Regions from separate parts of the Alteromonas sp. G4i13 genome, predicted to be linked through region 1. Evidence: predicted binding sites of a transcription regulator. Region 1 holds the regulator's gene; the other holds the start of a gene.

Region 1 (11,434 bases):
TTGCTATTAATCCAGGGCAAGTGTTCGGTAAATTAGAAGGGCGTGCCACTAAAGACCCCGCGTTCGGCTTGGACGCAGTATGGATTAAGCCCAATAAACGGGAGCATGCACAAACCCTTGGGTACACAGTAGTAGACGCTGCGACCGTTGTAGCGACCCATTTAAGCCAATTACTCTCTAACAATGCATATCAATTATTAGGGCACGAGGAAGCGCAACAACTTCTTGATATGCTTGCCAAGCAGCATCCGAAACTGGTTGAAGGATTAGTACCAGACATTCTTCCGCTAAGCACCGTCGTGAAAGTACTGCAAACCTTATTGTTTGAAGGCGTGCCTATTCGCGATATGCGTACAATCGTTCAAACACTCAGTGAGTACGGCACGCGCAGCCAAGACCCCGATGTTTTAGTGTCTGCAGTGCGTATTGCCCTTAAACGTTTAATTGTCCAAGAAATTACTCAAGGTGCAAAAGAGATACCTGTCATAACCTTGGCGCCAGAGTTGGAACAGATGTTGCACCAGTCACTTCAAGCAGGTGGCGAAGATGGCGCTGGCATAGAACCAGGTCTGGCAGACAAGCTGCAAAAATCATTGCAGCAAGCCAGTCAGCAGCAAGAGTTAGAAGGAGAGCCTGCAGTACTCCTTACCTCAGGCATGCTACGACCCGTTCTGTCTCGCTTCTTAAAATATTCGGTTGTTGGGCTTCATGTTCTGTCTTACCAAGAAGTGCCTGACGACAAACAAATAAAAATAGTCAGTTCGGTCGGTCAATAATCTGACACTGGGTGATTGGAGAGGTTGCAATGAAAATTAGACGTTTCTTCGGCAAAGATATGCGTGAGGCGTTAAGCCAAGTTAAAGCTGAATTGGGCAGTGACGCTGTGATCATGTCAAATCGCAAAGTCGCTGACGGTATTGAGCTTGTCGCAGCCTACGACAAAGAACCTGAAGCGAAGTTGTTTACGCCGAAAGCGTCTCCACAAGCAGCTGCAAAAACACCTGGCCAAAAGGCAGTGCCTAGCTTGAGCGAAATCATTGGTGACGACGGTCCTGATAGCCTTAAAGCACTGCTAGAAAAGCAGCACGGTGGAAATAATGGCGTAGCGAGTCCCGCGCAACCTAACCAACCAATGACAGCAAATGCTAAGCACGCCAATGAAATTGCTTCGCACTTAGACTTCTCAGAAGCCTTTATTGACGACGTAGAAGCCCAGCAGTCTTCTCATGAACCAGTTCGTCAGAACGCTTTCCCAGAGCATCAAGCGTCGAGTATGGATGATACCGCTGTGACGCAGTCAGCGGAGCTTGCGCAAATCAAGGAAGAGCTAGCGTCTCTTCGCGATGTATTGCAATATCAAGTGGCCGACTTGATGGAAGCTAAAAACAAACGTCAAAAACCTGTTCATCAATATCTAATCACCCGTTTAACCGATATGGGGTTAAGCAACGCGTTAGCGAAACAGCTTATTAGCTATACGCCGTCACATTACAACGAACGAGATGCATGGGTATATCTTCTTAACCTATTGGCTAATCGCATAAATGTGACAGGAAACGATATACTTAGCGCACAAGGTGCTGTTGCATTAGTAGGACCAACAGGTACCGGTAAAACAACTACCGTTGCGAAACTTGCTGCCCGCTATGCGCAAAAATACGGTGCAGAGTCGGTTGCGATGATTACCATCGATACGTATAGAATTGCCGCCTATGAGCAGCTAGCGACATACGGAAAGATTATTGGCTGCACGGTGAGAAAAGCGCAGACTAGTGAAGAACTTGCGGATTTATTATTCCAACTTCGTCATAAGCGACTAGTATTGATTGATACGGCTGGATTTAGTCAAAGAGATAGTCGATTAATTAAACAAATTAAGCAGTTTGATAACGGACAAATGCCAAATGTTAAAAAATATTTGGTAGCGCAAGCAAATACGCAATATCCTGCTTTGCAGAGAATCATTCAAGCGTATGATGATATTGAACTAAGTGGCTGTATTTTCACAAAGTTAGATGAGTGCTACTCTTTAGGAGAGGTGCTTAGTGCAGCGGTTGAATACCAATTACCGGTTAGTTATGTCACCGATGGTCAAAAAGTACCTGAAGACATTAAGATTGCAGAAGCGAAATCTTTGGTTTCCGCTGCTGCAAAGCTTTATAAAAAGTACGGTTTGAATCATACTAGTGGTAACAACGCAATTAAAACAGCATAAGCAGTATGATTGACGACCAAGCGAGTAGCTTAAGAAAAATGAAGCAATCACGGTTAATCAAAGTAATCGCCGTCACCGGTGGCAAAGGTGGCGTAGGTAAAACAAACATTACATTGAACACCGCTATCGCCATGGCGAAGCAAGGTAAACGTGTAATGGTTCTCGATGCGGACCTCGGTCTTGCTAACGTAGACGTTATGTTAGGTTTGCGTGTTGAGAAAAACTTATCCCACGTGCTTTCCGGCGAATGTACACTTGATGAAGTATTAGTGACCGGTCCGCACGGAATAAAGATTGCCCCTGCCACATCAGGCACGCAGTCGATGGCAGAATTGTCGCCAACGCAACACGCTGGCCTAATTCGTGCCTTTAGTGAGCTGCGCTCGCAAATTGACGTGCTTATCGTTGATACAGCGGCAGGTATTTCAGACATGGTGTTGAGCTTTTCAAAAGCCTCACAAGACATCATGGTCGTTGTGTGTGACGAGCCTACTTCATTGACAGATGCGTATGCATTGATAAAAATTCTGAATAGAGAGCACGGTGTTTTCCGCTTCAAAGTTGTGGCTAATATGGTGCGCGACGTGCGAGAAGGCCAAGAGCTATTTAGTAAATTGAGCAAAGTGACAGGGCGTTTTTTAGATGTTGCACTAGAATTAGTGGCGACAGTACCGTTTGACGAGAACATTCGTAAAGCAGTGCGTAAACAAACAGCCATTGTCGATGCTTACCCAGGTTCACCGGCAGCCGTTGCAATAACACAGTTGGCGAGTAAAGCCTTAACATGGCCTATTCCAGCGCAGCCAGGTGGCCATTTAGAGTTTTTCATTGAACAATTAGTTGCAGAAAAAGCCGTAGGAAGTCAGCGTTGAACAGCAAGGCAGCCGCTTATCAACAACAAACCGATAAAGCGCAGTTAGTCGAAAGACATGCGCCATTGGTTAAGCGTATAGCGCATCACTTGATAGCGCGATTGCCGGCTAGTGTTCTTGTAGACGATTTAATTCAATCAGGCATGATTGGATTATTAGAAGCCGCGCGAAACTTTGATGGTTCAAAAGGAGCCAGCTTTGAAACGTTTGCCGGTATTCGCATTCGCGGTGCTATGCTAGATGAAATTCGCAAAGGGGATTGGACACCGCGTTCAGTCCACCGAAATGGTCGAGCGATCACTGAAGCAATTTCGCAAGTAGAAAGCGAAACAGGCCGCGATGCTAGAGATTCTGATATTGCTGATAAGCTTAATGTAAGCTTGCAGGACTATCACCAAATGCTTAATGAAGTAAATGCCGGAAAGCTGGTAGGTATTGAAGATTTAGGTGTGTCAGAAGATGTTATTTCGACAGAGCAAAATCGAGGTAGCGACGCACCACTGGAAGATTTGATGCAAGGCGCTTTCCAAAAAGCGCTTGCCCATGCAATTACGACATTACCTGAAAGAGAAGCGATTGTACTTTCGCTGTATTATGATGAAGAGCTGAACCTAAGAGAAATTGGTGAGGTTCTTGATGTAAGTGAATCGAGAGTCAGTCAAATTCACAGTCAGGCCATGTTAAAACTCAAATCACGAATGAAGTCGTGGCAAGCTGACGAAGAATAGAAATTAATAACAATTAACCCCTCACTGGAGGCTATTTTGGACAAAAGCATGAAAATTCTCGTGGTCGATGATTTTTCTACCATGAGACGTATCATCAAAAACCTACTTAAAGATTTGGGTTTTTCCAACATCCAGGAAGCGGATGACGGAAGTACTGCATTGCCTATGTTGCAGCAAGGTGATTTCGATTTCGTAGTTACCGATTGGAACATGCCTGGAATGCAGGGTATTGACTTGCTTCGCGCGATTAGAGCCGATGACAAGCTCAAGCACCTACCAGTACTCATGGTTACTGCTGAAGCGAAGAAAGAGCAAATTGTTGCCGCTGCGCAAGCAGGTGTTAATGGCTACGTTGTTAAGCCGTTCACTGCAGCAACACTTAAAGAAAAATTAGATAAAATATTCGAACGTTTAGGTTGATCCAGACGCTCACCAGAGAAATGAGGTTTACTGGATGTCAACGAATGTAAACGTTCCAATTTCGTTGGAAGAAGCAAAACAGCTTGTCACCTACCTTGAAGAGGGTGACAACGCTTCAGCCAATGCCCTATTAGAAGCGGCCTCAATGAAAGAAAACGTTGAGTTATTTGCCGAAGTAGGGAAACTGACGCGTCAGCTCCATGACGCGCTGAATAATTTCCAAATAGACGACCGCATTAAAAATCTCGCGACCGATGATATTCCCGATGCACAATCCCGCCTAACCTACGTAATTGAAGAAACTGAAAAAGCTGCTAATACTACTATGGATGCCGTTGAAGCGAGCATGCCTATAGCTGAAATGCTGTCGGCGCGCATCGAAAAGGTTATGCCTGAGTGGAAGAAGCTGATGAATCGCCAAATAGAGTTGGGTGAATTCAAGGCTTTATGCGCAGACTTAGACGAATTGTTGGAAGAAGGTTCGGCACAGTCAGCTAAACTTACACAGTTACTTACAGAAGTATTGATGGCTCAAGGTTATCAAGACTTAACTGGTCAGGTTATTCGCCGCGTTATCGACTTGGTTAAAGAAGTGGAAGACAGCTTAGTTAACATGCTTACCATGTTTGGTGAACGCGACGGTGCAGAACAAACTAAACCATCCAGCGTTAAGGCCGATAAGGTTGATGGTGTAGAGGCAGAAGGCCCTATCATTGATGCCGATAAGCGCGACGACGTCGTGTCAGGCCAAGATGATGTAGATGATCTTCTGTCTAGCTTAGGTTTTTAGGGGAGCGGGCGCATGTCGTTTGATGTTGACGAGGATATATTACAGGACTTTCTAGTTGAGGCTGGAGAGATACTTGAACAATTACAAGAACAGCTCGTTGATCTTGAGAACAATCCTGAAGATGCGGATTTGCTGAATGCAATTTTCCGTGGTTATCACACAGTTAAAGGGGGAGCAGGGTTCCTGTCTCTTACTGAGTTAGTAGAAATTTGTCACGGAGCGGAAAACGTCTTTGACGTAATGCGTAACGGTCAACGAACACTAACCCCTGAACTGATGGATATTATTCTGCAAGCCACAGATGTGGTGGTTGAAATGTTTGAACGAGTGAAAGCTCGGGATCCATTAGAGCCAGCAGATGCACACCTAGTCGACTTGTTACACAAACTAAGTCGCCCGGAATCTCCAGATGAGAATATTTTTGGTGAACAAAGCGCGCCGGCGTCAGAACCTGAGCCCGCGATTGAAGAGCCAGAATTAGTTGTTGAAGAGCCTACTGCACAGGCACCAAGTTCTGGTGATAGCGGCGGTATTGACGAAATCACTGAAGATGAGTTTGAAGCGCTGCTTGATGAGCTTCATGGCTCTGGGGCACCAGGACAGTCCTCAGCGGCTAAAAGCGAACCTGCAAAGGCTGCTGCACCTGCTGCCGCTAGTGATAACGACGATATCACCGACGAAGAATTTGAAGCGTTGCTTGATGATTTACACGGCAAAGGCAAGTTTGGTGGTGAAGAAGCTGCGCCAACGGCAAATACACCAGCTCCAGCACCAGTTACGCCGAGTTCAGCTGGTGATGAAGAAATCACCGATGACGAATTTGAAGCACTGCTTGACCAACTACATGGCTCAGGGCAAGGGCCTACCAAGCAGGGAGCCGTTTCAAAGGCGCCAGAGCCTCCTGTAGATAAGGCAGCAACAGAAGCGGTTCAAAAAGCGAAACAAGCAGCGCCAGCTGCGCCAAAATCGACGCCTGCTCCTAGCGCCGCAGCGCCAGCTAAAGCAAGCGCACCTGCTGCACCAAAAGCAGCGCCTAAAAAAGATGAGAAGAAGGCGGCACCAGCTGCGCCTCCTGCTGAGACTACAGTACGTGTAGATACCAAGCGCCTTGACCAAATTATGAACATGGTGGGTGAACTCGTACTAGTGAGAAACAGGCTAATAAGCTTGGGTATCAACAGTAACGACGAAAGCATGTCCAAAGCCATTGCCAACTTAGATGTGGTAACGGGCGACTTGCAAGGTGCGGTAATGAAAACCCGCATGCAACCTATCAAGAAGGTGTTTGGTCGTTTCCCTCGCGTTGTTCGAGACCTCGCTAGAAGCTTGAAAAAAGAAATAACCCTTGAGCTTGTGGGTGAGGAAACTGATTTAGACAAAAACCTGGTTGAAGCACTGGCCGATCCACTTGTGCATTTGGTGAGAAACTCCGTCGACCATGGTATTGAAATGCCTGATGACCGTGCTGCAGCGGGTAAACCGCGCATGGGTACGGTTCAGCTATCGGCATCTCAAGAAGGCGATCATATTCTTCTAACCATCGAAGATGATGGTAAAGGAATGGATCCTGAAAAGCTTAAAGAAATTGCTATTAGTCGCGGTGTACTAGACGCAGACGCAGCTGCACGGATGTCGGATGTTGAAGCGTTTAACTTGATATTCGCGCCAGGGTTCTCAACCAAAACAGAAATTAGTGATATTTCTGGTCGCGGTGTGGGCATGGACGTGGTTAAGACTAAAATTAACCAACTTAACGGCACCGTGAACATAGATTCACAGCTAGGAAAAGGCACGCGACTGGATATCAAAGTTCCGCTAACGCTAGCCATTCTTCCGACGCTAATGATTGTTGTAGGAAAACAAACCTTTGCGTTACCATTAGGTGCGGTGAACGAAATAATAAATATGGACATCAAAAAGACCAACACGGTCGATGGCCAGCTAACAATGATAGTTCGTTCAAAAGCAATTCCGTTGTTCTTCCTTGGTGAATGGTTGATTCGAGGTCCCAAAAACATCGATAGAGAAAAGGGACACGTTGTTGTAGTGCAAATTGGTACACAACAAGTAGGATTCGTAGTAGACGCGCTAATAGGCCAAGAAGAAGTGGTTATTAAACCTCTTGATGCATTATTGCAAGGCACGCCTGGTATGGCGGGAGCCACGATTACATCAGACGGTGGAATTGCACTAATTTTAGATATTCCGAGCCTGCTTAAACGGTATGCGCGTAAACCCATCAATTAAGGCGATGAATTAACAGGAATAATAATCCATGGTCTTTAAAGTCCTTGTCGTGGACGACTCGACTTTTTATCGTCGTCGAGTAAAAGAAATACTCGATGGCGATAGGGAACTTGAAGTTGTTGGGGAAGCGAGAAATGGGCGCGATGCACTTGAAAAAGCAGAAGCGCTTAAGCCGGATGTGATAACGATGGATGTTGAAATGCCTGTCATGGACGGCATTTCAGCTGTAAAGGCCATAATGGACAAACGGCCTACACCTATTCTTATGTTTTCTTCGCTTACGCATCATGGTGCGCAAGCGACATTAGATGCGTTAGAAGCGGGCGCGCTCGATTTCTTACCGAAGAAATTTGAAGATATCGCGCAGGACAGAAAAGACGCATCGCGCTTGTTGTGTACAAAAGTACGCTTAATAGCGCGTCGTGGTATTGGTCTTAAGCGTCCGTCGTTTCGCTCTACAGAGGCAAGAAAGCTTCCTGATAATGCGCCAAAGCAGGCGTTCTTTAAAACATCAGGGTTGCTATCAGGGCATAAAGACGCAGCCAAACAACCAACCGTTTCGTCTGTAAGAGCGACGGGAAAGCACTACAAGTGTTTGGCAATAGGGGCTTCTACAGGCGGGCCTGTGGCGCTTCAAAAAGTGCTGTCTCCTTTACCTGCAGAGTTTCCATACCCCATTTTGCTTGTACAACACATGCCTGGAACATTTACTACGGCATTTGCACAGCGTTTAGACACAAACTGTAAGATTAGAGTAAAAGAAGCCGAGCACGGCGACATTCTAAAACCAGGTCATGCGTATCTTGCTCCCGGTGGGAAGCAAATGTTGCTAGAAACCATAGGTGCGAATAAACGCATTGCCATTGTTGATGCAAGTGCGAGTGACAAGGTGAATTATAAGCCCAGTGTTGATCTCACTTTCAGTTCTCTGGCTAAAGCTTATGGTGGGGATGTATTAGGAATTATATTGACGGGTATGGGGGCTGACGGCAGAGAAGGATGCCGAATGCTCAAGGAAAAAGGCGCAACGATTTGGGCTCAAGACCAAGATTCCTGTGTTGTGTATGGTATGCCTCAAGCTGTAGCCGTTGCCAATATATCCAGTAAAAATATAAACATTGATGATATGAGCAGTTGCGTTCAAACCGAAATGCGATAGCAGTTTGAACAGTAATGGAACAGCAAATATGAAAGTGTGGACAGTAGCGAATCAGAAAGGTGGTGTAGGAAAGACTACCACTACGGTGAGCCTTGGCGGCTTGCTTGCACAGCAAGGCAAGCGAGTGCTGATGATTGATACTGATCCACATGCATCGCTGAGTTATTACTTCGGTATCGATGCAGAAGCGTCAAGTCATTCAGTTTACGATATTTTTATTAAGTCTAATGACATTACGGCCGATAATGTTATGGATTGTCTTTGCCCGACAAAGTTAGACAACTTATATGTGCTTCCTGCAACAATGGCGCTCGCGACCTTAGATAGAACGATGGGTAGCGAACAAGGTATGGGCTTAGTCCTAAAAAAAGCGTTGGCAAAAATCGCAGGGGAATTCGATGTTGCTATCATCGATTGCCCTCCAGTGCTTGGGGTGCTGATGGTTAACGCTCTTGCAGCGTGTGACAAGGTTATTGTGCCTACCCAAACGGAGTATCTGGCGCTTAAAGGGCTAGACAGAATGATTCGTACCATGGAAATTATGGGACGTTCGTTGGACAAATCCTTTGATACTGTGATTATTCCAACTATGTTTGATAAGCGCACTAACGCGGCGCTTGCATCGCGAAAGCGCTTAATGAATGACTATGGTGAGCGCGTGTGGGAAGGGGTTATTCCCGTCGACACGCACTTCAGGGATGCAAGTTTAGTACAGCTTCCCATTTCCGCAGCGTACCCCAAAACACGTGGTGTGTCTGCGTACAAGAAACTATTAGCGGTATTGGAGAAATAACGAGAACATGAGCAAGCAATCGCCTTTTGCCCGTGAAGAAGTGATGGAGGCATACCTTGATAGTCTCCTCAAAGAGCCAGAAGCACCGGAAGATGTGACTGCGCGCACGGCAAAATTGCTCGAGCAGGCTTCTCAGCAGATGGCTGAAACGGCACTTGCTTCTACCGCCAATGAAAGTGAGCCGCAATCAAATGAACAAGAAGCGATAGCGGAAAAGGTTACATCGTTAATTGAAACGCAAAAAGCAGAGACAATTGAAGATGAACAGCAACAGTCTCACGCAGAAACTTTAGTAGAAAATGAACAAGAAGCTGCGTTAAACCGCGCTGAAAAAACAAAAGTTCCACTAAAGGATACTCTCGGTTTTCGCTTTCAGGCGCTATTCTTTGAGGTTGCAGGGTTAACACTTGCGGTGCCTTTGACGTCGCTAGGTGGGATCCACCAAATTGAGAAGATTGGCCCTTTATTTGGAAAACCTGATTGGTTTATGGGTGTAATGTTGCACAGAGAGTCTAAACTAAGTGTTGTTGACTCTGCAAAATGGGTAATGCCAGAAAAATATGACGAAAACCTCGCACAATCGCTTAACTACCGATATCTTATAATGTTAGGGGAAAGTGCGTGGGGTCTGGCTAGTGAAAAGCTAGTCAATACGGTCAATTTGACTACCGATGATGTTAAATGGCGCGAGTCCACAGGTAAGCGTCCCTGGTTAGCAGGGATGGTTAAAGAAAAAATGTGCGCGTTAATTGACGTTGAAGAATTAATATCTATGCTTAACAAAGGCTTAGGCAGTAACGACCAGACGCCATAGTATTGGGAGCCAGGTTCATGAGCGACGAAAGAATAAATAATAACGCCACCGACAGCAACGACGAAGTCCTTCAATGGGTAACGTATCGCTTAGGTGAAGAAACTTACGGTATCAACGTGATGCAAGTTCAAGAGGTCTTGCGTTATACCGAAATAGCCCCTGTACCCGGTGCACCTGACTATGTACTTGGTATTATCAATCTGCGTGGTAACGTAGTAACGGTTATTGATACACGTGCTCGTTTCGGATTACCGCCAACAGAAATTACTGACAATACCCGTATCGTTATTATTGAGTCTGACGAGCAGGTGGTTGGTATTCTGGTGGATAGTGTCGCTGAGGTGGTTTACTTGAAATCTTCAGAGATTGACAGTGCCCCTAACGTAGGTACTGAAGAAAGTGCTAAGTTTATCCAAGGTGTAAGTAACCGCGACGGCGAACTGCTTATTCTTGTAGATCTTAATAAATTGTTAAGCGACGAAGAGTGGGATGAGCTTAGCAACATCTAAATAAATGAATAGGCGGTATTGATTATAATACTGCCTACATTTCCCCAAGGGTTATGTCCATGGATTGGCAGCTTGCTGCACCTACCTTATTAGAACTCATACTGTGTATTCTTGTAGTTATACTCATCGCCGCGATGGGTGTGCTGTATTCACACATTAAGCAGTTGCGTTCTGCATTAAGCGAAAGCGAACATGCTAACGCAGAGGCTATTGCCCGCACTGAAGCCCTTGCTAAAAATGCAAATAATCAACAAACTGAGGCGCAAGCACGCACCTTGGTGATCACTCGACACCTTCAAGAGTTAGACGAAAAGCAAACTGATATTGAAAACCAGCTTCGAGAACTCAAGCTTCAAGATCCTTCCCTACGCCTATATCAGCGTGCGGCGGACTTAGTCAAGCAAGGCGCTAGCATTGATGAAATTATTGAAGCCTGCGACATTCCTCGTGCCGAAGCTGAGATGTTGGTAATGGTGCATAAACAAAATAATTAGTATTTTTGAACACCAGAGAAAAAAACGTTTAGACGTCTAGACGTAAAGATGTTGACATATCGCCAGTTATAGACACAATACAGATATTGTAATTTATCACTGGAGCCCTCTATGCCAATTCGTATTCCTGAGCAGTTACCCGCGCAGAATGTACTACTAGGTGAAAATATTTTTACCATGGACATGGACAGGGCTGCCAATCAGGATATTCGTCCTCTTGAAGTCGGTATTCTTAATTTAATGCCGAACAAGATAGAAACAGAGGTACAGTTACTCCGCCTGTTATCGAACACGCCACTGCAAATAAACGTGGATTTAATTCGAATTGATAATCAAGCGCCGAAGAATACCCCCCAATCGCACATGGATGCTTTCTATCACGACTTTTCAGCG
Region 2 (11,434 bases), on a different contig from region 1:
CGATAAAGTTGCTTATGTCCGGTTCGCCTCCGTTTATCGCTCTTTCGAAGATATTCGTGAATTCGGAGAAGAGATTGCACGATTAGGAGATTAAGTCGGCGACCTCTCAAACATCAGACACTTAGGGCTACAACAGGAATCCAAGTGAACCACGATACGGTTAAAAACGATTATTTTTGGATGGCAAAAGCCATTCAGCTTGCCCAACAAGGGCGTTTTACCACTTCTCCTAACCCTCGCGTAGGCTGTGTAATTGTTGACGAAAACAATCAATTGCTCGGTCAGGGATATCACATTCAAGCTGGTACACCCCATGCCGAAGTGCATGCATTAAGACAAGCATCTAACGCACGTCCGCAGGGCGCAAAGGGCGCGACGGCATACGTTACACTTGAACCTTGTAGTCATTTTGGTCGCACACCGCCTTGCGCTGTTGCCTTGGTAGAAGCAAAGGTAGCGCGTGTTGTTATTGCTATGACCGACCCGAATCCAAACGTATGCGGTAACGGTATTAGCATTCTGCAGGAAGCAGGCATCGAAGTGGTAAGCGAAGTGATGGCTGCTGAGGCCGCAGCGCTAAACCCTGGGTTTATTAAACGCATGCTTACCGGTAGGCCCTTTGTTCGCGTGAAATTAGGCATTAGCCTAGATGGAAAAATAGCCCTTCAAAATGGGGTAAGTCAGTGGATTACTGGTGCAGAAGCAAGGCGGGATGTGCAACAGTATCGTGCACAAAGTTGCGTAGTATTGACGGGTTCGGGTACGGTACAAGCTGATAATCCTAGCCTCTTAGTTCGTGAAAAAGAGGCTCAGTTTGAAAAGTATCCACTAGATCATATCCGCCAGCCAGCACGTGTGGTTGTAGATAGCAAAAGTAAGCTTAGTAGAGACTACACACTTTTTAACGACGGCAATATTACGTTCACGGCGACGTCACAGGCTCACCCAGACACCGCTACTCAGCACTATCTCCAACTGGACGAAAAAGACGGTAAACTCAATTTACATTCACTTATGTCAGCACTAGGCGATAAGCAATATAATGAAGTGTGGGTGGAAGCAGGCCCAGGCCTTACCGGTGCATTATTGCAAGAAGGGCTGGTGGATGAACTTATTTGCTACCAAGCGCCTAAGCTTTTAGGTGATAAGGGAGTCAGTATGGTTAATTTACCCGCGTTCACGTCGCTAAATGAATGTATTTCGCTTTCGCTTATTGAAAATCGTCAAGTGGGTAACGATATTAAGCTTATCTTCCGTCCTGATGTTAGCAACACCCGTGGTTAACGCGATTAAAGAGGAACTTTATGTTTACAGGAATTATTCAAGCGCTAGGTACAATCAAGAAGCTTGATAACCGTGGCAACGATATTCGACTTACCGTTTCATCGCCTACGCTTGATATGTCTGATGTCGCACTCGGCGACAGTATTGCGACCAATGGTGTTTGTTTAACAGTTACTGATATGGGCCCCGATTATTATTGTGCAGATGTGTCGGCAGAGACCATCAAATTAACGGGCTTTGCACATTACAGCGCAGGCTCTACGGTGAATCTTGAGAAAGCGATGCGTCCAAGCGACCGTTTAGGCGGACATATCGTTTCCGGTCACGTTGATGGTGTAGGCGAGGTTACACAAATCATTAAGCACTCAGACTACGTAGAGTTCTGGGTAAAAGCGCCAGAAGCCTTGGCTAAATATATTGCGCATAAAGGCAGTATCACCGTTGATGGTATCAGCTTAACTGTTAACGAAGTTAATGGCGCAGAATTTATGCTTTGGATCATTCCTCATACATTGCAAGAAACCATTATGGGAAGCTATAAAGTGGGCACAGCGGTGAACCTAGAGGTTGATGTTATTGCGCGCTATTTAGAGCGATTGATGCTGGGCGACAAAGCTGCCGAGCCAAAAAGCAAAGGCATTGACATGGCATTTCTTGCCGAGAACGGATTTTTAAGAAAATAACCCTACAAGAAGCACACAACATGGCATTTAACACTACACAAGAAATTATTGAAGACATTCGCCAAGGTAAAATGGTTATCTTGATGGATGACGAAGACAGGGAAAATGAAGGCGATTTGATAATGGCGGCAGAGCATGTGACGCCTGAAGCCATTAACTTTATGGTAACCCACGCTCGCGGTTTAGTGTGTTTACCAATGACGCAAGAGCGCTGTCGCACCCTGAATCTTCCGCTTATGGTGGATAAAAACGAAGCACAGTTTTCTACCAACTTCACTGTGTCTATTGAAGCGGCAACCGGCGTGACTACAGGCATTTCGGCGGCAGATCGCGCAACAACCATTAAAGCTGCTGTAGCGAAAGACGCGAAAGCGACAGACATTGTACAGCCGGGTCATATTTTTCCGCTAATTGCTAAAGACGGTGGCGTGTTAAACCGCGCAGGTCACACTGAAGCTGGTGTAGATTTACCGCGTTTGGCAGGGTTAGAGCCTGCTGGGGTTATTGTAGAAATCCTCAATGAAGACGGCACGATGGCCCGTCGTCCAGAACTAGAAAAGTTTGCTGAAAAACATAATCTTAAAATCGGCACCATTGCTGATTTAATTGAATATCGCAATCTCAACGAAACCACCATTCAAAAGGTCGCTCAATGCAATATGCCAACCGAGTATGGTGACTTCGAGCTTCACACGTTTAAAGACAGCATCGACAACCAACTTCATTTCGCACTTAAAAAAGGCGAAATTAAAGAAGATGAGCCGACACTTGTACGTGTACATCTTCACAATACGTTTAGTGATCTTCTTGGGTCTACCCGCGGTATTCATCGCTCAATGACGCTTGCAGATGGCATGCGCAAAATTTCAGAAGACGGTGGCGTATTGGTGCTATTAGGTAAAGAAGAGCATATTGAAAGTCAGGTACGCCGCTTTGCCGCAGAAGACCGAGGCGAACGTCCCACTGGCGCTGACTGGCAGGGATCGTCACGCACTATTGGTGTAGGCAGTCAAATTCTAGCATCAATGGGCGTACACAAAATGCGTCTTCTTAGTAAGCCAATTAAATATCACGCACTTTCAGGTTACGGCCTTGAAGTAGTGGAGTACGTGCACGACTAGTACTTAGCTGTAGGGCGGAGCTAAAGTGGATAGGGTTTGCGACCAGCACTCCCTTCCCACATTGAGTCAAGCTAACGTACCCGTTTACGAATAGTTGAAGTTAAAGAAACAATCGATTTAGTTTGGGCGCAGTTGTGGTATACTTCGCGCCGTTTTTTCTCGAGGAATGAATCCATGCAGGTAATTGAAGGTAATATCAGAGCAACCGGTAAGAAATTTGCTATCGTTGTATCACGCTTTAATAGCTTTGTAGTTGAAAGCTTACTTGAAGGTGCACTAGATACACTAGAGCGTCACGGTGAAGTGAGTGATGACGATATCACGTTAGTACGTGTACCTGGTGCTTACGAGTTACCTGTAGTAGCGAAGAAATTAGCTGAGAAAAAGTCATTTGACGCCATCATCGCACTAGGTGCGGTTATTCGTGGTGGTACGCCACACTTTGATTTTGTAGCAGGCGAATGCAACAAAGGTCTTGCGCAAGTTTCTCTTGAATACGGTGTACCCGTATCATTTGGCGTAATTACAACAGATTCAATTGAACAGGCTATCGAGCGTTCAGGAACCAAAGCGGGCAACAAAGGTGCAGAAGCTGCACTTGGTGCGCTGGAAATGGTTAACGTTATCGATGCTGTTGAAAAGCTTTAAGGTAAACATTAAGTGAAAGTTTCAGCTCGTCGTAAAGCCCGTGAACTCGCTCTGCAAGGCGTGTATTCATGGCAAATGAGTCACAACGATATTCAGCAGGTTGAACTGGCGCTAGCCACCAGTAACGACATGCAAAAGGTAGATATGGCGTATTTCCAAGCTCTGCTTCGCGGTGTTGCACACAACGCAAGTAAACTTGATACGACCATCAAGCCTTACCTTGGCCGTTTGCCTGAAGAGTTAGACGCTATTGAAAAAGCAATCTTGCGCATTGCGACGCTGGAACTGACCGAGCGCATTGACGTCCCTTACCGCGTAATTATTAATGAGGCGATTGAGCTTGCTAAAGCATTTGGTGCTGAAGAAAGTCACAAGTTCATTAATGGTGCACTGGACAAAGCAGTGCGCACATTGCGCAAAGACGAGCGCGACTAACCTTACCGTGGCGGCATGGACTGCCGCTAAAAGGGTTTAAAAATTACCGTGAAAGAATTTGATCTTATCGGCCGCTACTTTTCAAACAGCGGCCACAAACGCAAAGACGTTGTTATTGGTATTGGTGATGACTGTGCTGTAACAACGGTTCCTGAAAACCAACAGCTTGCCGTTACCACAGATACCCTGGTTGCAGGTGTGCACTTTTTGAAAGACGCACCGGCGAAGTCTGTTGCGTATAAAACAGTGGCGGTAAACTTAAGCGACCTTGCCGCAATGGGCGCAGAGCCAGCGTGGATTAGCTTATCTCTGTCATTACCGGAAGTGGACGAAGCTTGGCTAGATGACTTTGTTTCGGGCCTTTATGAGCTAACTCAGTACTATTCTGTACAGCTAATCGGTGGCGATACGGTTAAAGGTCCAATGGCGTTCACGATTACAGCTCAAGGCTTTATACCGCCGGGTTCTGAGCTAACGCGTAGCGGCGCTAAGCCGGGAGATTGGCTTTATGTCACAGGAACGCTTGGTGACGCAGGTGCAGGTTTAGACATCCTGCAAAATAAGCTGAGTGTAAGCGGTGAAGCGAAAGATGTCTTGGTAAATCGTCATTACTTCCCAACTCCTCGCGTAGCGGTGGGCACAGCTATCCGACGTATTGCAACGTCGTGCATTGATATCTCTGATGGTTTAATTTCAGATTTAGGTCATATCCTAAAAGCGTCTAATTGCGGTGCAAATGTTCATGTAGAGCGTTTACCGTTGTCACGAGCATTAACAAGCGCGGTTACACCAGAGCAAGCTATCGAATACGCGCTGTCTGCAGGCGATGACTATGAGCTTATCTTCACTGTAAGTGAAGAGCAGCGCGGAAGTCTTGAAACCTCGTTGGCAAGCACAAACGTGAAAGCCACATGTATTGGCCAATTAACCGGTCATAACGGCACACTTTCATTGCTCAAAGACAACGAAAAGTACACACCTGTTAACGTGTCAGGTTACGAGCACGCCTTTTAGGCGGCCTATTTGTCCGACAAAAGCAATAAAAAGGAAAAAGCATGCAGGCTGAGTTTCGCGCTAGAGTGAGTATGAAAAATCCCGTGCATTTTCTTGCACTAGGTTTTGGCAGTGGACTTATTCCTTTCATGCCGGGAACCTTTGGCTCACTTGCTGCGTTGCCCCTACTTATTGCCTGTAGCCAGATTTCCCTAATTTCCTTTATCGCGCTTACGCTGATATTCTCAGTTGTAGGCATTTACCTGTGTGGCAAGACTGCTGACGATATGCAGGTTCACGATCATGGCTCTATAGTGTGGGATGAAATAGCGGGCATGTTTGTGACCTTTCTGTTTGTACCTATTTCAGCGTCCTCTTTACTTGTAGGCTTTGTTCTATTCAGGCTTTTCGATATCTTGAAGCCTTGGCCAATAGGTATCATAGATAAGCGCTTACACGGCGGTACAGGCATTATGCTTGATGATCTTATCGCTGGCGCCATGGCATGCGGTTGTCTACATTTACTAATAGCGTTTTGGCCTGCCGCATTGGCTTTGTTTTAATTCATTACGAATATTCGCCGCCATTTTGTTAGACTTACCTCAAAGGAAAGCCAGTTGACGGTGAGCAAACTATTTACGAAAAAGCCCGCAAAATAGCGGGCTTTTTAATGTCTTAGTAATGATTTTAAAGCTTAATTAGTTAGCGCTTAAACTGCTAGCCGCCGCAATAATACCTTCAGCATCTAAGCCGTGCTCTTTGTACATTTCCTGCTGAGTGCCTTGCAATATAAAGCTATCAGGCAGCCCTAACATCTTCACCGCTTTTAATACGCCATTTTGCTGTAGGTGTTCAAGCACCGCACTGCCAGCTCCCCCCATAATACAGCCGTCTTCCAACGTAATAAGTGCACTGTGCTCACTGGCAGCTTTTAATACTGCGTCGCCGTCTAACGGCTTAATGAAACGCATGTCGATAACGGTAGCGTCAATCGCCTCTGCAGCTTCAAGCGCGTAGGGCAGTAGGCAGCCAAAGTTTAAAATGGCGATACTTTCAGACTTGCCTTTTGATGATTCTCGACACGTACGAGATTTACCAATCTCAAGCTCTGTCATAGCTTCGTCAGGCGTGACACCCATGCCAGCACCGCGAGGGTAACGAACAGCAGCTGGTTTTTGTAGCTTGTGACCCGTGTAGAGCATTTGACGACATTCATTTTCATCTGAAGGAGCCATAACCACCATATTCGGAATACAGCGAAGGAAAGCGATATCAAACGCCCCCTGGTGAGTAGGGCCATCTGCGCCAACAATACCGGCTCTATCAATGGCAAACAATACGGGTAAGTCTTGAATCGCCACATCGTGAATGAGCTGGTCGTAGGCGCGCTGCAGGAACGACGAATAAATAGCAACAACCGCATTCATACCGTCTTTGGCAAGGCCTGCGCCAAAGGTCACCGCGTGCTGTTCAGCAATCGCAACATCGAAATACTGCTCTGGAAAACGCTGAGAAAACTCAACCATGCCTGAACCTTCGCGCATGGCTGGCGTTACCGCCATTAGCTTAGGGTCTTGTGCCGCCATATCACACAGCCATTTCCCAAAGATTGCAGAGTAGGTAGGGGCTGAAGGCTTAGATTTTGGCAAAGCGTTGTCAGCCGGATTGAATTTTGGTACCGCGTGGAACTTGATAGGGTCTTCTTCAGCAACCGCGTAACCTTTACCTTTCTTGGTGACTACGTGAAGTAGCTGCGGGCCGTCAAACTTGCGCATATTGCGTAGCGTATCGACAACACCATTTACGTCGTGGCCATCGATAGGGCCAATGTAGTTAAAGCCAAGCTCTTCAAATATCGTGCCCGGGACAACCATGCCTTTAATGTGTTCTTCTGCACGGCTGGCAAACTCCTTAATAGGAGGTACATTGCTTAGCAGCTTTTTGCCGCCATCGCGTATAGAGTTGAAAAAGTTGCCTGTAAGCAAGCGAGCTAAGTGACTGTTCAACGCCCCTACGTTTTCAGAAATAGACATTTCGTTGTCGTTAAGTACAACTACCATGTCTTTCTTGATATCACCAGCGTGATTAAGGGCTTCAAACGCCATACCAGCGGTCATTGCACCGTCGCCAATTACCGCTACAACCTTTCTGTTTTTGCCTTCTTTTTCGGCAGCCACAGCCATGCCCAGCCCTGCACTAATCGATGTAGACGAATGACCAACTGCAAAGGTGTCGTAGTCGCTCTCAGGCGGCCATGGGAAAGGGTGCAGACCATTCTTTTGGCGAATGGTGCTCATGCGCTCTGCACGGCCTGTAAGGATTTTGTGCGGATAAGCTTGGTGACCTACATCCCACAGCAATCGATCGAAAGGGGTGTCGTACACATAGTGCAAAGCGACGGTCAGTTCCACTGTGCCTAAACCAGATGCAAAGTGCCCACTAGTTTGGCTTACGCTGTTAAGTAAGTACTCACGCAACTCATCGGCGAGCTCGCGTAATTTGTCTTGGGGCAACTGCCTCAATTTATCGGGTGTTTGCGCAAGCGCAAGCGTTGGGTAATGTTGGAGATCTAAACTCATGTACTTATTATCTTTTTCAACATGGCGCGTGGCTAATGGTCGCGTTTTACCAAAAGCTCGCTAAACGCAATTAAACTGTCAGTATTGTAGGGTAAACGCGCCAATGCTTGAAGTGCATTATCGTGAAGCATTTCTAATTCTTGTTTAGCGCCTGTAATACCAAGTTTGGCTGGAAAGGTATTTTTCCCTAACGCTTCGTCTGACCCCGCGGGCTTACCTAATTTTTCGCTACTGCCTTCCACATCTAAAATATCGTCTTGAACTTGGAAAGCTAGCCCAATATCCGCGGCATAAGCCATTAAGTCAATTTTAGTTTGAGGCAGTAAGCCTTCACTAACAATGGCGACCATTTCTACGCAGGCTTTTAACAATGCACCGGTTTTCAATCTATGCAGCTGTTTTAGTTCTTCTAGCGAGATGGTTTTGCCGGTGCTGGCTAAATCGATAGCTTGCCCACCGCACATACCTATGTAACCCGCACTTTTCGCAAGTACAGACAGTAACTGGCTACGCTTTGTTTCAGCATACGTGCTTAATGGCGCATCAGCTAACACTGTAAATGCAAGTGCCTGCAGCGCATCGCCAGCTAAAATAGCGGTAGCCTCATCAAAGGCGATATGGCAGGTTGGCATACCGCGGCGCAAGTCGTCGTCGTCCATGGCTGGTAAATCGTCGTGGACTAACGAGTAGGCGTGCACACATTCAATGGCCATACTAATAGCCATTTGGTCTTTTTTGGGCACGTCTAAGGTGTTACCTACTACTTGAACAAGTAGTGGCCGCATCCGTTTACCGCCAGCAAGTAAGGCGTGACGCATTGCGTCTTTCAAGCGCGGCGCGTAATCGGGTAATTCGTCAATTAATGTAAGAAGAGATGCATCAGTTTGCTGTTTAACTTGCTGATGCAAAGCAGAAAAATTCATAGATTGCCTGTTAGTTAAAAATGAACGATTTATGGCTGTTCACTTTCAGGAAGAGGATGGAGCGTTTCTTCGCCTTGTTCACTGAGCAGTATCTTTACTTTTTGCTCGGCGTTTTCAAGAGATTGTTGGCCTTGGCGGGAAAGTGCTATACCGCGCTCAAATTTTTCTAGTGCTTTATTAAGAGGCAGATCACCGCTTTCCATTTCGTTAACGATAGCTTCTAGTTCTGATAAAGTTTCTTCAAAAGACGCTGATGCTTTTTCTGTCGTCATAAAAACACTCAATATAGTGGCCAAAATACGTATACCGCGCACATTAACCGAGGGTTGCACAAGGGTCAAATGGTTTGTCCGTATATCGCCTATATCACAGTAACATAGCTTTTTTTTCATCCAGTTCAAAAGGCAACATACAAGCAAATTGTGCTATATTCGATGCAGGGTTCACTAACCTTTCAGAAGTAACCGTGTTATTTACTGTGAAGGAAAAAGTAAGGCGCTGAAAAAGCGCTAGGTATTTTAGTTTAGAAAAAAGACAAAGCTGCGCTTTTGCATAGAACCTACTTCATAATAAACAAATAAATGTGATATTTTTCAATAATGTCGTTTTAGTATTTCTATCTTTTGCCGATAGGGTATTTGTACACTAACAGCACTGACTGCGCATAAATGGGGAAGAGTGAGTGGATTTAGCAACCGTCATAGGTATGTTGGGCGCCATTGGTTTCATAGTGATGGCTATGATTCTGGGCGGCAGCTTGGGCATGTTCATCGACGTGCAATCAATACTTATTGTATTCGGGGGAACACTATTTGTTGTCCTATCTCAGTTTACGTTGGGTCAATTCTTCAGTGCGGGTAAAGTTGCTGGCAAAGCGTTCATGTTCAAAATTGAAACGCCTGAAGAGCTAATCGAGAAGATTGTTGAAATGGCAGATGCTGCACGTAAAGGCGGGTTTCTGGCATTAGAAGAAGCGGAAATTTCAAATGAGTTCATGCAAAAGGGTGTGGACATGCTGGTTGACGGTCACGACATTGAAGTGGTGAGAGAAACGTTAGCTAAAGATATTTCTATGACAACGGAAAGGCATGAGTTCGGCGCTTCTATATTTAAAGGAATGGGCGACGTAGCACCTGCGATGGGTATGATTGGTACTTTGATCGGTCTGGTTGCCATGCTTTCAAACATGGATGACCCTAAAGCTATCGGCCCTGCTATGGCGGTAGCGCTATTAACCACGCTGTACGGTGCCTTTTTTGCCAACGTCGTGTGTTTGCCAATTGCCTTTAAACTGGCGGTAAGAGCTGGAGAGGAGAAGTTAAACCAGAGTCTTGTTCTTGACGGTATTGTGGGTATTGCCGACGGCCAGAACCCACGTGTTATCGAAGGGGTATTAAAGAACTACCTTGCGGCGAGTAAACGCGGAAGCGCAGAGGAAGAGTAATGGCCGAAGAAGAATGCCCAAAATGTCCCCCCGAGGGACTTCCAGCCTGGATGGGAACCTTCGCAGACTTAATGTCATTGCTTATGTGCTTCTTTGTACTGCTACTTTCGTTTTCGGAAATGGACGTACTGAAGTTTAAACAAATTGCAGGCTCTATGAAGTTTGCCTTTGGTGTGCAAAATAAAATTGAAGTAAAAGATATTCCAAAGGGTACCAGTGTGATTGCAATGGAGTTTCGACCTGGCAAGCCTGACCCTACGCCTATTGAGTCCATTCAGCAGCAAACCAACGAAATGACCCAGCAAATGCTGGAATTTCAGGCTGGTAATGAGGATTCTGCCGGCGGAAGGCAGAAGCAGCGCGGCGAGCAGCGTGGCGGACAATCTCAACAAACTGCTACAGAATCGTCTTCATCGGCTGAACAAAGCACCGATCAGTCGCAAATGGCTGAACTGATGAAAAAAGTAGCGCAGCAATTAGAAAAACAAATTCTAGATGGTTCGGTGGAAATGGAATCGTTGGGTCAGCAGTTAACCATTCGAATCCGTGAAAACGGTTCCTTCTCGGCGGGCTCGGCCTTTTTGCAGCCCCAATTCCAACCGGTGTTGAGAAAAATAGGTACGCTGTTGGCGGATGTGCCTGGAGAAATCGAAATTTCAGGGCACAGTGACGGCCAGCATATTGCTAATGAACTCTATCGTTCTAATTGGGACTTGTCAGCGCAGCGCGCTGTCGCGGTCGCTGAAGCCATGCGTACCGCGCCAGGGTTTGACGAAAGTCGTATGTCGGTAGTGGGTAAGGCAGATACCGATCCAATTGTAGAAAATGCCACTACACCTTCAGACCGAGCGCAAAATCGCCGCGTTGAAATTAATATCAATCAGGGTAAGCCAATGCTGTCGAAGCCTATATCAGTTGTAGATGAGTAGTGCTTCGACCAAGAGTCAGCTTCAAACAAGAAAGCGGCGCCAAAAGGGCGCCGCTTTTTTGTCACTACTATCGATAATTAGCGTTGTTAAACACGAGCCAAATCAAGTCTGTAATGAGGCTTTGAAATCACAAGCTGAACGGTACTGATTGTTCTTTCTAAAAAACCACCTTCACAATATTTCAGGTAGTAGGTCCACATTCGCATAAAACGCTCGTCATAACCGTCGTTTAAAAGCTCATCTTTTGCAGAAATAAATGCTTCATACCAATGGTTCAATGTTTTCGCATAGTCAATCCCGATGTCGTGTAAGTCACGAATCATCATATTAGTATACTTTTTCAGGTGAGCGTTAAGCTGGTGCTGAGAAGGTAAAAATCCACCCGGAAAGATATA

What was found. Region 1 encodes FliA, which starts transcription of late flagellar genes. Its sites were predicted from a motif close to CTAAAGNTNNNNNNNNNNNNGCCGATA; they were not measured.
Region 2: pomA (flagellar motor protein PomA) is a predicted target of FliA. The motif match lies at 9,272-9,298, and genes of this name have one in related genera.

Annotation. Positions count from the first base shown of each region.
Region 1 is NZ_JBHNYX010000001.1:186,740-198,173, forward strand. Features, by position in the region: gene flhA (flagellar biosynthesis protein FlhA) at 1-776, shown strand, start outside; gene flhF (flagellar biosynthesis protein FlhF) at 806-2,215, shown strand; gene ACFI6J_RS00880 (MinD/ParA family protein) at 2,221-3,087, shown strand; gene ACFI6J_RS00885 (RNA polymerase sigma factor FliA) at 3,084-3,815, shown strand; gene cheY (chemotaxis response regulator CheY) at 3,852-4,235, shown strand; gene ACFI6J_RS00895 (protein phosphatase CheZ) at 4,270-5,025, shown strand; gene ACFI6J_RS00900 (chemotaxis protein CheA) at 5,038-7,272, shown strand; gene ACFI6J_RS00905 (protein-glutamate methylesterase/protein-glutamine glutaminase) at 7,301-8,431, shown strand; gene ACFI6J_RS00910 (ParA family protein) at 8,460-9,224, shown strand; gene ACFI6J_RS00915 (chemotaxis protein CheW) at 9,232-10,038, shown strand; gene ACFI6J_RS00920 (chemotaxis protein CheW) at 10,056-10,547, shown strand; gene ACFI6J_RS00925 (DUF2802 domain-containing protein) at 10,607-11,041, shown strand; gene metA (homoserine O-acetyltransferase MetA) at 11,153-11,434, shown strand, end outside.
Region 2 is NZ_JBHNYX010000023.1:62,644-74,077, forward strand. Features, by position in the region: gene nrdR (transcriptional regulator NrdR) at 1-94, shown strand, start outside; gene ribD (bifunctional diaminohydroxyphosphoribosylaminopyrimidine deaminase/5-amino-6-(5-phosphoribosylamino)uracil reductase RibD) at 145-1,284, shown strand; gene ACFI6J_RS12750 (riboflavin synthase) at 1,305-1,967, shown strand; gene ribBA (bifunctional 3,4-dihydroxy-2-butanone-4-phosphate synthase/GTP cyclohydrolase II) at 1,988-3,088, shown strand; gene ribH (6,7-dimethyl-8-ribityllumazine synthase) at 3,263-3,736, shown strand; gene nusB (transcription antitermination factor NusB) at 3,749-4,171, shown strand; gene thiL (thiamine-phosphate kinase) at 4,220-5,185, shown strand; gene ACFI6J_RS12775 (phosphatidylglycerophosphatase A family protein) at 5,227-5,727, shown strand; gene dxs (1-deoxy-D-xylulose-5-phosphate synthase) at 5,863-7,743, opposite strand; gene ACFI6J_RS12785 (farnesyl diphosphate synthase) at 7,776-8,666, opposite strand; gene xseB (exodeoxyribonuclease VII small subunit) at 8,696-8,938, opposite strand; gene pomA (flagellar motor protein PomA) at 9,349-10,110, shown strand; gene ACFI6J_RS12800 (flagellar motor protein MotB) at 10,110-11,039, shown strand; gene ACFI6J_RS12805 (class I SAM-dependent methyltransferase) at 11,126-11,434, opposite strand, start outside.